One region of the Erwinia sp. SLM-02 genome, then DNA from elsewhere that is predicted to be linked to it. Evidence: predicted binding sites of a transcription regulator. Region 1 holds the regulator's gene; the other holds the start of a gene.
What was found. Region 1 encodes PurR, which represses purine synthesis genes. Its sites were predicted from a motif close to CANGCAAACGTTTGCNTG; they were not measured.
Positions count from the first base shown of each region.

Region 2: rbsD (D-ribose pyranase) is a predicted target of PurR. The motif match lies at 2,565-2,582, and genes of this name have one in related genera.

Region 1 covers NZ_JAQISN010000001.1:1,379,683-1,387,214, forward strand. The annotation lists gene punC (purine nucleoside transporter PunC) at 1-434, opposite strand, end outside; gene punR (DNA-binding transcriptional activator PunR) at 547-1,461, shown strand; gene purR (HTH-type transcriptional repressor PurR) at 1,485-2,510, opposite strand; gene cydH (cytochrome bd-I oxidase subunit CydH) at 2,805-2,894, shown strand; gene PGH32_RS06410 (C40 family peptidase) at 2,952-3,815, opposite strand; gene PGH32_RS06415 (Grx4 family monothiol glutaredoxin) at 4,181-4,519, shown strand; gene rnt (ribonuclease T) at 4,615-5,265, opposite strand; gene gloA (lactoylglutathione lyase) at 5,370-5,777, opposite strand; gene PGH32_RS06430 (alkene reductase) at 5,921-7,021, opposite strand; gene PGH32_RS06435 (TetR/AcrR family transcriptional regulator) at 7,066-7,532, opposite strand, start outside.
Region 2 covers NZ_JAQISN010000004.1:2,675-10,206, reverse strand. The annotation lists gene PGH32_RS19365 (YgiW/YdeI family stress tolerance OB fold protein) at 1-193, shown strand, start outside; gene PGH32_RS19360 (hypothetical protein) at 385-684, shown strand; gene PGH32_RS19355 (cholesterol oxidase substrate-binding domain-containing protein) at 726-2,348, opposite strand; gene rbsD (D-ribose pyranase) at 2,594-3,013, shown strand; gene rbsA (ribose ABC transporter ATP-binding protein RbsA) at 3,021-4,526, shown strand; gene rbsC (ribose ABC transporter permease) at 4,529-5,494, shown strand; gene rbsB (ribose ABC transporter substrate-binding protein RbsB) at 5,520-6,395, shown strand; gene rbsK (ribokinase) at 6,458-7,387, shown strand; gene rbsR (ribose operon transcriptional repressor RbsR) at 7,390-7,532, shown strand, end outside.

The DNA of each region.
Region 1 (7,532 bases):
GCCAGCGCGGGGGAAAGCGCGACCAGTGGCATGATGGTGGCGAATACGCGTTTAGCCTGCGCGGCACTGTAGCGATCGACAACCAGCGCCTGCCAGCTGACGGCGGCAGCGCAAACGCCCACCGCCTGCAGGAAGCGGAAAAAGAGCAGCCACGCTGCGGATTCAACCCACATCATCGCCGCGCAGCCGATGGCGAACAGCCCAAGCCCCACCAGCAGCACCGGTTTACGCCCAAGACGGTCGGATAACGATCCCCAGATAAGCTGCGCGCAGGCGAAGCCGGCCAGAAAAATACTCAGACTGGCGCTGATCGCACCCGAACCGGTGGCCAGATCCTGCTGCATCTCGCCAAAAGCGGGCAGGTACATATCGGTAGCAAGAAAACCCAGCATGCTGAGCAGGGCCAGATAAACAATAAAGAATTTTGAGGGCATAGTTGACTCGTAGAGGGCAGTTTTTTTTCGCTGGAAGTGTAAAGGGATGCAGTTGGGCTTGTGAAACGGTAATATTAGTCGGTTGCGTTGAAAATTTTTGCAGGCAAAAATTATGTGGTCAGAACATTCTCTGGAAGTGATTGAAGCGGTGGCCAGAACCGGCAGCTTTACCGCCGCGGCGGCTGAACTTCACCGGGTCCCCTCCGCCGTGAGCTATACGGTGCGCCAGCTGGAGCAGTGGCTGGCCGTCAGCCTGTTTGAGCGCCGCCACCGGGATGTGGTACTGACCGAGGCCGGGCGCGTATTCAGCGAGGAAGGGCGTTCTGTTATCAAAAAAATGCTTTCCACGCGCCGGCGCTGCCAGCAGGTGGCAAACGGCTGGCGTGGCCAGATTAATATTGCCGTCGATCGCATCGTCAGACCGCAGCGCACCCGCCAGCTTATCGTCGATTTCTATCGTCACTTTCCCGACATGGAACTGCATATATTCCCCGAGGTGTTTAACGGCGTATGGGATGCCCTGGCGGATGGGCGCGTGGATGTGGCGATCGGTGCCACCCAGGCGGTGCCGGTAGGGGGGCGTTTTGCCTTTCGAGATATGGGCAGCCTGAACTGGCGCTGTGTGGTGCAAAGCGGGCATACCTTGCTGGCACAGCCGGGGCCGCTCAGTGACGACCTGCTGCGCGAGTGGCCCTCCATGACGCTGGAAGACACCTCGCGATCGTTGCCAAAACGCACCACCTGGACGCTGGATAATCAACGACGGCTGGTGGTCCCGGACTGGGAAAGCGCCCTGGACTGTCTGCGTGCCGGGCTGTGCGTGGGGATGATCCCGGGGCACTTTGCGCAAACCTGGATCGCTCAGGGAGGGATCGCCGAACTGGCGCTGGCGAATCCGTTTCCGATCAGCCCCTGCTGCCTGAGCTGGTCGGAACAGAGCGCCTCACCCGCGCTGAGCTGGCTGCTGGAGTATCTTGGCGACAGCGAAACGCTGAATGCGGAATGGCTGTGTGAACCGTCCGCCTGAGCGAACGGCCGGGCCGGATGGGATCAGCGACGATAGTCGCGGAACGGACCGTCAGCGACGGAACGGCGTTCAATCAGTGAAGGATGAACTTCGATAGTCTGCGGCTCTTCACGCTTGCTGGTGATGCGGTCAAGCAGCATATCGAAGGCGGTTTCTCCCAGCCGCTCTTTCGGCTGGTGCACCGTGGTCAGCGCCGGGGTGAAATAGCGCGCGTTGCGCACGTTATCATAACCGATCACCGAAATATCCTGCGGAACGCGCAGGCCCATCTCATCGGCCGCGCAAATCGCGCCCATCGCCATCACGTCCCCACCGCAGAAAATAGCGGTAGGGCGCTGTTTCTGGCCGAGGATTTGCTGCATGGCCCGATAGCCGGATTCGGGTTCGAAGTCGCCCTGAACCAGCCACTCTTCGCGCAGGGTGATGCCGGCTTCGTTCAGTGCCTTAAGAAAACCGGCATGGCGTCCGCCGCCGGTATTGCGTTCCAGCTGACCCGGGATTGCGCCGATATCGCGATGTCCACGCTCAATCAGGTAGCGCCCGGCCAGATAGCCACCCTCAAAGGCGTTGTCCAGTACGGTATCGGTAAAGTCGCCGCGCGCTTCACCCCAGTCCATCACCACCATCGGGATATTGCGGTGGTCTTCCAGCATAGCGATCAGGGAATCCGGGTACTCAGAGCACATCACCAGCAGCCCGTCGACGCGCTTTTGCGCCATCATCGACAGGTAAGCCTGCTGCTTATTCAGGTCGTTATGGGCGTTTCCAAGGATCAGGGTATAGCCTTTGGCAAAGCAGCGGTTTTCCACGGCTTCAATGATTTCGGCAAAGTAGGGTGCTTCGCTGGATGTTGCCAGCAGGCCGATAGTTTTGGTGTGGTTAACCTTGAGGCTGCGTGCCACGGCGCTGGGGGAATAGTGCAATTCTTTAATTGCTGCCCATACCGCTTCACGAGTCTCTTCAGCTACAAAGCGCGTTTTATTAATTACGTGGGACACCGTAGTGGTCGAAACCCCGGCTCGCTTTGCCACATCCTTAATTGTTGCCATTAAACTTATACTCCTGGTGTTATCGTAACTATTTGATAACAGGTTGGTTAAACGTTTGCCTGGGTGCAGCCTTTTCCCGCCAGACCAAAATGGTTTGGGTGCTGCCGCAACGGGTCGGAAAGGGGAAAAAATCGTCCGTAGAGTGACTGCAGAGCTGGCAAAAACCGTTTCCGCTGCTGTTGCGCAACGGAAAAGAGGAATTCTAACAAGGCTGCGCAGAGAAAACGAGATTTTTACGGGTAACTGTGGGAAAATCTTTGTGCATACATTTTACAGGGTTATTAAGGAGAGACGATGAGTACCGATCTGAAATTCTCACTGCTGACCACGGTGGGTGCGCTTCTGATGATTATTGCATTTAGCTTCACGGCTATTCTGCACTAAAAAAATCGGGAGGAGCCAGGCTCCTCCCGATTTGCATCTGCATCCGGCGTTGCGCAATCAGCGAATGGTTTTGGGTGTCATCATCCGACGGGCACCAATGTAGTGCTCCTGCCAGTAATCATCGCCCAGCGCGCTCACCTGGATATCTTTGCCGGTTCTCGGCGACTGAATGAATTTCCCACCGCCAAGATACACACCAACGTGATCGGCAGTGCCGCGGCCGTTGATACGGAAGAACACCAGGTCACCTTTTTCAAGCTTGTCGCGCTTGATCGCAGCGGCATCGCGCAGGTGATACATTTCATTTGCCGTGCGCGGGATTTTGAATTTCACCAGATCTTTATAGGCATACCACACCAGCCCACTGCAGTCGAAACCCGTCTGCGGCGACGTGCCGCCCCACTGATAGGGCTTACCGAGCTGGCCCATCAGCTTGTTCATCGCGGTTTCACGCGCTTTCTGGTAGCGGGCGCGGTGCGCCTTACTCAGCTTAAGCGGGGATTCAGGCGACTCAACTTCATCACGCTCGATAGCGCGCAGCGGGCCTTTCCTGCCTTTTTTGGTCTGTAATGATGCCAGACGCTCGCGACCGTAGCGCTTTTTCTCCATTTTACCGATGCGCGTTGTTTTCACTTCGCGAGCGGCAGTGGCTTCCTGACTTTTTTTCAGCTTTGCCTTTTGGGACGCAGAGACTTTGGCTTGTTTAAGCGCGGGCGCTTTGGTTTTTTTAACGAGGGGTTCTTTAACTTTTTTGGTTGAGGCGGCTTTCACCGGGCGACGCTTGCGGCGCTCATCCTCACGTGCGGTGTTGTGGTCAACTTTGTGCTGATTAGCGTTAACGGGAGCATGAGGCGATGCATGCGCCAGATTAAAGAACAGCTGGGCGAAGGCCAGCATGCCAAGCGTGATGATTAAACGCAACGTTCCCATTAACAGTTAAACTCAGTGTAATGACTGCATGGCAATCGGAAAAGAATTCTGCAATTTGCAGGGGTTAGGGCAATTCTAATCTAACTTCTTAACAAAAGGTAAGGTGTTTTTTGTTTCAATAAGACAGATTAAGTAAATGATGAATTATTAAGCGCAATCAGCTGGTTAACTCAGCAGTAAAACGTGAACCGGCATCGAGAAACGCTGCAACGATGATAGGAAAATGTTATTTTGTTTTCATAATTTTGCAATTTGTTGCGCTCTGTTCATCGGGCCTGCAGAAAATGTCGTTTTCAACGGCCGGGCAGAATCGCTACAATAACTAAACACGAAGTATCGTACTGAGGAAGTCATTTATGAGTACTGTTGAGAAAATTCAGCGCCAGATCGCAGAAAACCCAATCCTGCTGTATATGAAAGGCTCACCTAAGCTGCCAAGCTGCGGATTCTCCGCACAGGCCGTACAGGCACTTTCTGCCTGTGGCGAACGCTTTGCCTACGTTGATATCCTGCTGAACCCGGATATCCGTGCAGAGATGCCCGCTTACGCTAACTGGCCAACCTTCCCACAGCTGTGGGTAGACGGTGAGCTGGTCGGCGGCTGCGACATCATTATCGAGATGTTCCAGCGCGGCGAGCTGCAGCAGCTGATCAAAGAGACCGCGCAGAAATACCCGGCACCGGCTGCGGAATAAGCGACTGCATAAAAAAAACCCTGCATCGCAGGGTTTTTTTTCGTCCGTCTTTCGTGCGGAGCGTGCTTAACGGCACGCCGTGGGCAGCAGCCGACTCAGGACTCCGCTTCCGGCACCGCCAGCGGCCAGCCGCCAAGGCGTTTCCAGCGGTTGACGAGCTCACAGAATAAATCCGCCGTCTGCGTCGTATCGTAAAGCGCGGAGTGCGCCTGGCTGCTGTCAAAGGGCATTCCGGCGGCGATACAGGCTTTGGCCAGCACGGTCTGACCAACGACCAGTCCGCTGAGGGCTGCCGTATCGAAGGTGACGAACGGGTGGAAAGGGTTGCGCTTCAGGCTGGCGCGTTCCGCCGCTGCATTCATAAAATTGAGGTCGAAAGTGGCATTATGCGCCACCATGATCGCCCGGCTGCAGCCGGTGTCCTTAATCCCTTTACGAACCAGCTTAAAAATAGCGTGCAGCGCTTCATATTCGCTGACGGCACCCCGCAGTGGGTTGCTGGGGTCGATGCCGTTAAAGGCCAGGGCTTCCGGCTGCAGAACTGAACCGACAAAAGGCTCTACGTGAAAATGCAGGGTTTCATCTTTCTCCAGCCAGCCATCTTCATTCATTTTTAAGGTGACGGCGGCGATTTCGAGCAGCGCGTTCGTTTTGGCATCAAATCCCGCAGTTTCCACATCGATCACTACCGGATAGAAACCGCGAAAGCGGCTGCTCAGCGTATTCAGTTCATTTAGTTCAGACATCAGCTTCTCATTGGCGCAAAAAGGCAGGGCGTATTATGGCAAACTTTGCTACGTGATGCAGCAGGCAGGTGAGAAGGAGGGAGCCGCAGCCCCCTCGGGGGAACTTAATTGCCCAGGCCGTGACCGGCGTGTTTATTCTCAATCAGTTCAATCTTGTAGCCATCCGGATCTTCAACGAAGGCGATAATGGTGGTGCCGCCTTTAACCGGGCCGGCCTCACGCGTGACGTTGCCGCCGTCGTTGCGAATGCGGTCGCAGGTTGCCGCGACGTCATCCACGCCCAGCGCGATATGGCCGTAGGCGTTACCGAGATCGTAGCTGTCCACGCCCCAGTTGTAGGTCAGTTCGATAACCGCACCGTCGCTCTCTTCGGTGTAGCCAACGAAGGCGAGGGTATATTTATACTCGGTATTTTCACTGGTGCGCAGCAGGCGCATGCCCAGCACTTTGGTGTAGAAATCAACGGAACGTTGCAGATCGCCAACGCGCAGCATGGTGTGAAGTAAACGCATAACATCCTCTTTTTTTTGGCGTCATCGGCGGATGACGTTAGAAAAACAGTATAGCGATAATCAGTACGACCGCGAGCGGCGCAACAATTATCGCTATTAAAACAGTCTATTATAACATGATTACGCCGCCAGATTTAGCGTAATTAACCTAATGCAGGATAATCCGTGTAGCCTTCCGCCCCGCCGCCGTAGAACGTTTCCGGGCGAGGTTCATTCAGCGGTGCACCGGCCTGCAGGCGCTCGACCAGGTCCGGGTTAGCGATGTAGCTACGGCCGAAGGCAACGGCATCGATCAGTCCGCGCTCAATCAGGTCTTCGGCTTTTTCTGCCGTGTAACCGCCGGCACCGACGATGACGCCGGGATACACCGCGCGGATCGCTTTGCGGAAGCTCTCGGTATAAGGCTTGCCGCCGGCCCAGTCGGGTTCAGAAATGTGCAGGTAGGCCAGATTACGTTTAGCCAGTTCGGCAAGGTAATACAGCGCCGCTTCTTCCTGATCTTCCCCGTTATCCAGCCCGTTGAACGGACCGAGCGGCGAAATGCGTATGCCGATGCGATCGGCGCTCCAGCCGTCAATCGCGGCATCAACCACTTCCAGTGCGAAACGGGTGCGATTTTCAATGCTGCCGCCGTACTGGTCGTCGCGCTGGTTAGAGGCCGGGGAAAGGAACTGGTGGATCAGATAACCGTGAGCGGAGTGCAGTTCAACCAGATCGAAATCGGCTTCGCGTGCGTTAATCACCGCCTGACGGAAGTCGGCAACGATACCGGCCACTTCATCGGTGGTCAGCGCGCGCGGAGTGGAGGTCGCTTCACGCAGCGGTTTACCCTCAGCATCGCGCAGGGAGGTGCGGGTCTCGGCATTAATCGCGGAGGCGGAAACGGGTGCTGCGCCGGCCGGCTGCAGGCTGGCGTGGGAAATTCGCCCGGTGTGCCACAGCTGAACCGCACTGTGGCCGCCTTCCTGATGAATGCCTGCGTTAATCGCCTTCCACGCGGAAATCTGCTGCGGGCTGTGCAGCCCCGGCGCTCCGGCATAGCCTTTGGCCTGGAAGCTGATCTGGGTGGCTTCCGTGATAATCAGGCCGGATGAGGCGCGCTGGCGGTAGTATTCCCCCATTAACGGCGTAGGGATATCGCCAGGCTCAATGCTGCGCAGGCGGGTCAGTGGGGCCATAAAAATGCGGTTTGGCACGGTGATCGCGCCGGTTTTCATTGGGGTAAACAGTTTGTTCAAAGCCATAACTCACTCCTGGTAGACCGGTCGACTAGTAATAAAGTTTTTTTTTACAACGCCTGAAGAATACGCGTCATTTCCTGTACGGCAGTCCGTAACGGCGCACTGTCACGACGAATTTTGCACTGCAGACTGGCGCCCAGCCACAGCATATAAAGCGTTTCGGCAGCGGCAGGGGCGGAAACAGCAGGGGAGAGCGTTTGCTGCTGCTGCGCCTTTTCCAGCGCGGAAGTCAGTACGCTGATTAAGGCTGCCGAGCCCGCGGCTAACGCGTTGCGCATCTCTTCGGAGAGATCGCACACCTCAGCGGAAAGCTTTACGGACAGGCAGCCGGCAAACTGATGTTCCTGCCACCAGCTGCACGACTGCTGATAATATTCCAGTACGCGCTGGCGTGCATCACCCTGATGTTCCGCAAGGAAGGTGCTCAGGTTCTGCACGTATCGGGCAAAATAGCGCTCCAGCATCGCCACGCCAAAGGCTTCTTTGGAGGGGAAATAATAGTAAAACGACCCTT
Region 2 (7,532 bases), on a different contig from region 1:
TGAGAAACGTATTGGTGATGAAGAGTATCTGTTTCGTGACGCCACCGGCACCATGACGGTTGAAATTGACCATAAGCGCTGGGAAGGACAAACGGTTGGCCCTAAAGATAATGTGGAATTGCAGGGTAAACTGGATAAGGACTTCAACTCGCTTGAACTGGATGTTAAGCAGATACGTAAAACGGGTGACTAGTTTCTGACCTGGTTTTTAAATAACCGCAAAATTAGATAAAACCATTAAGATTAAGAGCGTTTTTTGAAAAAAATCATTAGGTACGTTATTTATAGCGTAATTAACGATTGTGTTACCAGATTGAATAGTTAAAAGTAATTGTGCAGTTTGTAAAAGGGATATTTTAATAGTCAATATTAATAAGGATAGTTATGAGAGAAATTACTACGCAGGAAATTATGCTCGTATCTGGTGCAGGATTTTGTTCTGACTTAATGCATTTTGCGGGAAACGTCGTCATTGATGGTGTGAAGGTCGCTAATGATGTGTTGAATACCACCCTTGTTTCCTCAGTAGGCAAAACTTTTGATCGGTTTGGCCTGGGCAGTGTTCATAATCTCGCGGACTCAGTCGGCTATAGTATATCTAAGTCGATCGCTGGAATAGGTAGCCTGATGGGAGGCGATGCAAGCCGTATAACCTACCATTATGATTGGGAATGGGGCGGTTAATAACCCATGAAAAAAACCTCCATTACATGGAGGTTTTTTTATTATGCATACATATTAAAAAGTTTTTCGACGAAGGGAGACGAGAATAGTTTGTACGGGTCGTACTCGTTAAGTGTACTTACGGCCATATTCCAATCCATACTCATGTTATCTCCTCCGCTGAGTGAGGACGGTATGGTATTCTGCATCCTTTCCTGATTATCCCAGGCTGCCGTATCGCTATATCCCCAGCCTTTACTCCATTCAACGCGAACGCCACAATCTTTATTACTGAAGTGGGAGTATATCCACGATTCCATTTCGTTATAAAATTTACAGGCATCCGGGGTTCCCGGCATAGACAAGATATCCAACCAGACGGCAACATCCCATTCAGGATGGGCCGGATCGGGTTTTACTGCAGATAATGCTGGCGTTACTGCACCAGCCACAAGCGTCTCATCCGGTTTGTCTAACCCGGAAACCCGGATTTCAATCGGACCATTCATTGGCCACGAGTGACGACCTTTATAGTCAGTAACCATTTTTCGGTAATGGCTAACAAAGTCGTAAATTACGCTCTGAATATTTTCTCTTTGCGTCAGAATGGCATAGCCGTTTGCAGTGACCCTTAGCGTGCTGGGTTTGACGTACATCAGCAGATCTTTACTCCAGCCCCACAGGTCAAAGGCGTTCGTTGCCCCCAGGCCAATATTGACCAGCTCTGCCTGAAGTTGGCCAAGGGAAGGGGTGAGTTGTGGCTGACCATTATTAATTTTCTTTATCAGATTGGAGACTTTTAATGGGAGGTTATCAGAAAACCCATAGTTAAATGGTGAATGAACAGGACGTGATTTGGAAGGGTAAACGGGAGCGATAGTCCATATTTTAAGCCAGGGTTTTTCTGTGAAAGGAAACCATATCGCTTCGGCCCGACCATACTGGTCGAGGAAATAACTGAACGTTTTATCTCCGCTACTCTCTTTTGCAAAAAGCTCATCAGCAGTAATGTTGACATAACTTATACAGCGCAGGCGCTGGTTGCGAGGGACCTGCAAAGTAACTTCAAAAATTAATGCTCTGCCAACGTGAACCATGAAGGCGGAAATTTCCGGATCTTTCCTTTGAAAAAGTTTTAACTCATAACTTTCAGTTTCGCTATTCCATACCACGGCCTTTAGAGAAATAATTGAATTGCTCATTGAACCATAGGATCCGCCCGGAGGCGTTTTTTCATTTTTAGCTGGAATGCTGGTGCCATGTCCACCAATAGCCAGAACGCCACCCAGTGTCAGATCTCCCGGGGCGGGCATTCCTACGAAACCCAGTTTTTGTGTTTCAAGCTGGGTGACAAAATCCTGCATGGTAATTCCCGCTTTAGCCGTTACCAGAGCATGTTCACCCATTTTCTCAATGAGAACTTTCGTTACTGTTCCTTTCAGATCAACGAGAATAACGCTGCTGTTATTCTCTCCATTGGCAATAGTGAGTGGAGACCAGTTGTGTTTCATTCCCACAGGTCTGATTTTTCTGTTATTTTCTTTAGCCCAGTTAACAATATCCAGCAACTGATCTTCATTAGCCGGATGGCAGCAAAGAATGTGATGACCGGTTACCTCACCAGACCAGTTTTCGTAATCCTCATAGGTTTTTTTTATTTTGTTGAATCTTTCATTTAACGACATTTTAAATTCCTTTTAAAATAAAGTGGTTTTTTTTACTGCCCGGTTACTCTACATGGCTGCAATGAATAATCCGTCCTCTGGTCATTGTTTAGTCTGTGAGAGGGGAAGATATCCACCTGAGATTGGGGCTTCATCTCGCTGGCGAAACGTTTCGATGGCGATCACATTTTCACAATTTGACGATTGTTTTCCCCTTTCCGTTGCTTAAACTGCAGTCAGCGAAACGTTTCGCTCTGGAGTGAAAGATGAAAAAAGGCACCTTACTGAATTCTGATATTTCGTCCGTGGTTTCCCGTTTAGGACATACTGACAGCCTGACCATCGGTGATGCTGGCCTGCCTGTTCCACAGGGGCCGCAGCGCATCGATCTCGCGCTGACTCACGGTATTCCCAGTTTTTTACAGGTAACCAAAACGGTGACTGAAGAAATGCAGGTTGAGAGTGCCATCCTTGCGGAAGAGATTGTGCAGCATAATCCGCAGCTCCATAGCGAACTGATCGCCCTGCTCGAATCTTTGCAACAACACCAGGGTAATACGATAAGTATCAGCTATATCAGTCACGAACAGTTCAAACAGCAAACACAACGTAGTAAGGCTGTTATTCGCAGCGGGGAGTGCTCTCCGTATGCGAATATCATCCTTAACGCTGGCGTGACCTTCTGAGGCCGTTATGCAACCTTTACTGCAGCTGAAAGGCATTGAGAAATCCTTCCCCGGCGTGAAAGCGCTGTCGGGGGCCGCACTTTCCGTTTATCCGGGCCGCGTGATGGCACTGGTAGGGGAAAACGGGGCGGGTAAATCCACCATGATGAAAGTCCTGACCGGGATCTATGCGCGCGATGCCGGGAGTTTTGAGTGGTTGGGTAAAGAAACGACGTTCAACGGCCCTAAGGCATCTCAGGAAGCCGGAATTGGCATCATCCATCAGGAACTCAACCTGATCCCGCAGTTGAGCGTTGCGGAAAATATTTTCCTCGGCCGGGAGTTCGTCAATCGCTTTGGCTGCATTCAGTGGAAGGCGATGCACGAGAAGGCGGATGCGCTGCTGAAACGCCTCAATCTGCGCTTTAACAGCCACAAGCTGGTGGGCGATCTGTCGATCGGCGATCAGCAGATGGTTGAGATTGCCAAAGTGCTGAGCTTCGAGTCCAAAGTCATCATTATGGATGAGCCAACGGATGCCCTGACCGATACTGAAACCGCTTCGCTGTTCCGCGTGATCAACGAGCTGAAGGCGCAGGGCTGCGGCATCGTTTATATCTCCCACCGCATGAAAGAGATTTTTGAGGTTTGCGATGATGTGACCATTTTCCGTGACGGTCAGTTTATTGCCGAGCGTGAGGTGAATACGCTGAGCGAAGAGTCGCTGATCGAAATGATGGTGGGCCGCAAGCTGGAAGAACAGTATCCGCGGCTGGATAAAGCGCCGGGTGATATTCGTCTGAAGGTGGAGCACCTCAGCGGCTCCGGCGTTGACGATGTCAGCTTTACCCTGCGTAAAGGGGAGATCCTCGGCGTGGCAGGCCTGATGGGCGCGGGGCGTACCGAATTAATGAAGGTGCTGTACGGCGCACTGCCGCGTTCAGCCGGTACGGTGACGCTGGACGGCAAAACGGTGGTGGCGCGTTCGCCAGAAGAGGGGCTGCTCAACGGCATCGTTTATATCTCTGAAGACCGCAAGCGTGATGGCCTGGTATTGGGGATGTCGGTAAAAGAGAACATGTCGCTGACCGCCCTCAACTATTTCAGCCATACCGGTGGGCGCCTGAAGCACGCTGAAGAGCAGCTGGCCGTCGGGGACTTTATTAAGCTGTTTAACGTCAAAACCCCCTCAATGAATCAGCCGATCGGCCTGCTTTCCGGCGGGAACCAGCAGAAAGTGGCTATCGCCCGTGGTCTGATGACCCGGCCGAAAGTGCTGATCCTGGATGAGCCCACTCGTGGGGTGGACGTCGGCGCGAAGAAAGAGATTTACCAGCTGATTAACCAGTTTAAAGAAGAGGGGCTGAGCATCATCCTCGTCTCTTCTGAAATGCCGGAAGTGCTGGGTATGAGCGACCGCGTGCTGGTGATGCACGAAGGGCGTCTGAGCGGTGACTTCCCGATTGAACAAGCCTCGCAGGAAATTTTGATGGCGGCGGCGGTAGGCAAACAATACAGCGCGGAGCTGGCATAACTATGAGTACGCAAACAATCCCTTCACGCCGCCTGATCAGTAAGGCGTGGCTGCTTGAACAGAAATCGCTGATTGCGCTGGTGGTACTGATCGCCATTGTCTCCAGCATGAGCCCGAACTTCTTCACCGTGGCTAACCTGTTCAATATTCTACAACAGACCTCGGTTAACGCCATTATGGCCGTGGGGATGACGCTGGTTATTCTGACCTCGGGCATCGATCTTTCCGTGGGTTCACTGCTGGCGCTGACCGGCGCGGTGGCGGCATCGATCGTCGGCCTGGAAGTGAATGCGCTGGTGGCGGTTGCCGCTTCGCTGGCGCTGGGCGCCTTGATCGGCGGTATTACCGGTACGATTGTCGCGAAAGGCAGGGTCCAGGCCTTTATCGCCACGCTGGTGATGATGCTCCTGCTGCGCGGGGTAACCATGGTGTATACCAACGGCAGCCCGGTGAATACCGGCTTTAACGACAATGCGGACCTGTTTGGCTGGTTTGGTATTGGTCGACCGCTGGGGATCCCGACGCCGGTCTGGCTGATGGCGATTGTCTTCTTCGCCGCCTGGTACATGCTGCATCACACCCGTCTTGGCCGCTATATCTATGCGCTGGGCGGTAACGAAGCGGCAACCCGGCTGTCAGGCATCAGCGTGAACCGGGTAAAAATCACCGTGTACGCGCTGTGCGGCATGCTGGCCGCGCTGGCCGGCACCATTGAAGTGGCGCGCCTTTCTTCCGCGCAGCCAACGGCGGGAACCGGCTATGAGCTGGATGCGATTGCGGCCGTTGTGCTCGGCGGCACCAGCCTGGCCGGGGGCAAAGGCCGGATTATGGGAACCCTGATCGGTGCGCTGATCCTCGGTTTCCTCAACAACGGGCTGAACCTGCTCGGTGTTTCTTCTTACTACCAAATGATCGTCAAAGCTGTCGTGATTTTACTGGCGGTGCTGGTAGACAACAAAAGCAAATAACTGATTACCCTACAGGATTAAGAACATGAAAAAACTGACTGCACTGGCTTTACTGTTAGGCGCCACCCTGAGCACCCATGCGCTGGCAAAAGACACGATCGCGCTGGTGGTATCCACGCTGAACAACCCGTTCTTTGTTTCACTGAAAGACGGTGCGCAGAAAGAAGCCGATAAGCTGGGTTATAACCTGGTGGTGCTGGATTCACAGAATAACCCGGCGAAAGAGCTGGCGAACGTGCAGGATCTGACCGTTCGCGGCACCAAAGTTATGCTGATCAACCCAACCGATTCCGATGCGGTGGGCAATGCGGTGAAAATGGCTAACCAGGCTAACATCCCGGTGATCACGCTTGACCGCGTAGCGACACAGGGCAAGGTGGTCAGCCACATCGCTTCAGACAACCGTGCAGGCGGCAAGCAGGCCGGTGAGTTTATCGCTCAGAAGCTGGGTGACGGCGCAAAAATTATCGAACTGCAGGGGATTGCCGGAACGTCAGCCGCGCGTGAGCGTGGTGAAGGCTTCAAGCAGGCTGCCGATGCGCATAAATTCAATATCCTTGCCAGCCAGCCGGCGGATTTCGATCGCACCAAGGGCCTGAACGTGATGCAAAACCTGTTGACCGCGCATCCTGATGTGCAGGCGGTGTTTGCCCAGAATGATGAAATGGCGCTGGGCGCATTACGCGCATTGCAAACTGCCGGTAAATCTGGTGTGGTGGTTGTGGGCTTTGACGGCACGCCTGATGGGGTGAAGGCTGTTGAAGGCGGCAAACTGGCCGCGACCGTCGCTCAGCTGCCTGAGCAGATTGGTTCTATCGGCGTTGAAACGGCTGACAAAGTGCTGAAAGGGCAGAAAGTCGACGCGGTAAATCCGGTAGACCTGAAGCTGGTCACCAAATAAATCAAAGAAAAGCATGGCACGCGCCACCCTCGGGTGGCGCACTTATCTGGACGATTCCCCATATGAAAAATACCGGCAAGCTGGCTGTTCTGGGCAGCATCAATGCAGATCACATTCTTAATCTGGCGCATTTTCCTCGCCCGGGTGAAACGGTGATCGGAAAGCAGTATCAGGTGGCGTTTGGTGGAAAAGGCGCGAATCAGGCCGTTGCTGCCGGGCGCAGCGGTGCGGATATTTCCTTTATTGCCTGCGTAGGTCATGACGATATTGGTGAGCGTATCCGCAAACAGCTGGCGGACGATCGCATTGACGTGGCACCGGTCACTGCCGTTGAAGGCGAATCAACCGGCGTGGCGCTGATTTTTGTTAACGGCGAAGGTGAAAACACCATCGGTATTTATGCGGGTGCCAACGCGGCACTGACCCCTGACCGGGTGACCCAGCATCAGCAGGTGATTGCTGATGCTGACGCGTTGTTGATGCAGCTTGAGTCCCCGCTGGACAGCGTGCTGGCCGCCGCGCGTATTGCTCATCAGAATCAGACCCGGGTGATATTGAACCCGGCCCCGGCCACGGCGCTCTCCGATGAGCTGCTGTCGCTGGTGGATATGATCACCCCTAACGAAACCGAAGCACAGATCCTGACTGGCGTGGCCGTCAAAACCGATGAGGATGCCGCGAAGGCTGCCGGCGTACTGCATGCCAAAGGCATTGATTCGGTACTGATCACTCTCGGTAGCCGCGGCGTGTGGCTGAGTGAGCAGGGCAACGGGCAGCGTATTCCAGGATTTCGCGTTGAGGCGGTGGATACCATCGCAGCCGGAGATACCTTCAACGGTGCGCTGATTACCGCACTGCTGGAGAAAAAACCGATGGCCGAGTCGGTGCGGTTTGCCCATGCGGCCGCCGCCATCGCCGTCACCCGACATGGTGCGCAGCCCTCCGTGCCCTGGCGTGAAGAGATCGACCGCTTCTTGCAATCGCAGGGGTGAACGTGGCCACAATGAAAGATGTCGCCCGGCTTGCGGGCGTCTCAACCTCTACCGTATCCCACGTGATTAACAACAACCGGTTCGTCAGTGAAACGATCCGTGAGAAGGTTACGTCGGCTATCCGTGAGCTGAACTATGCCCCATC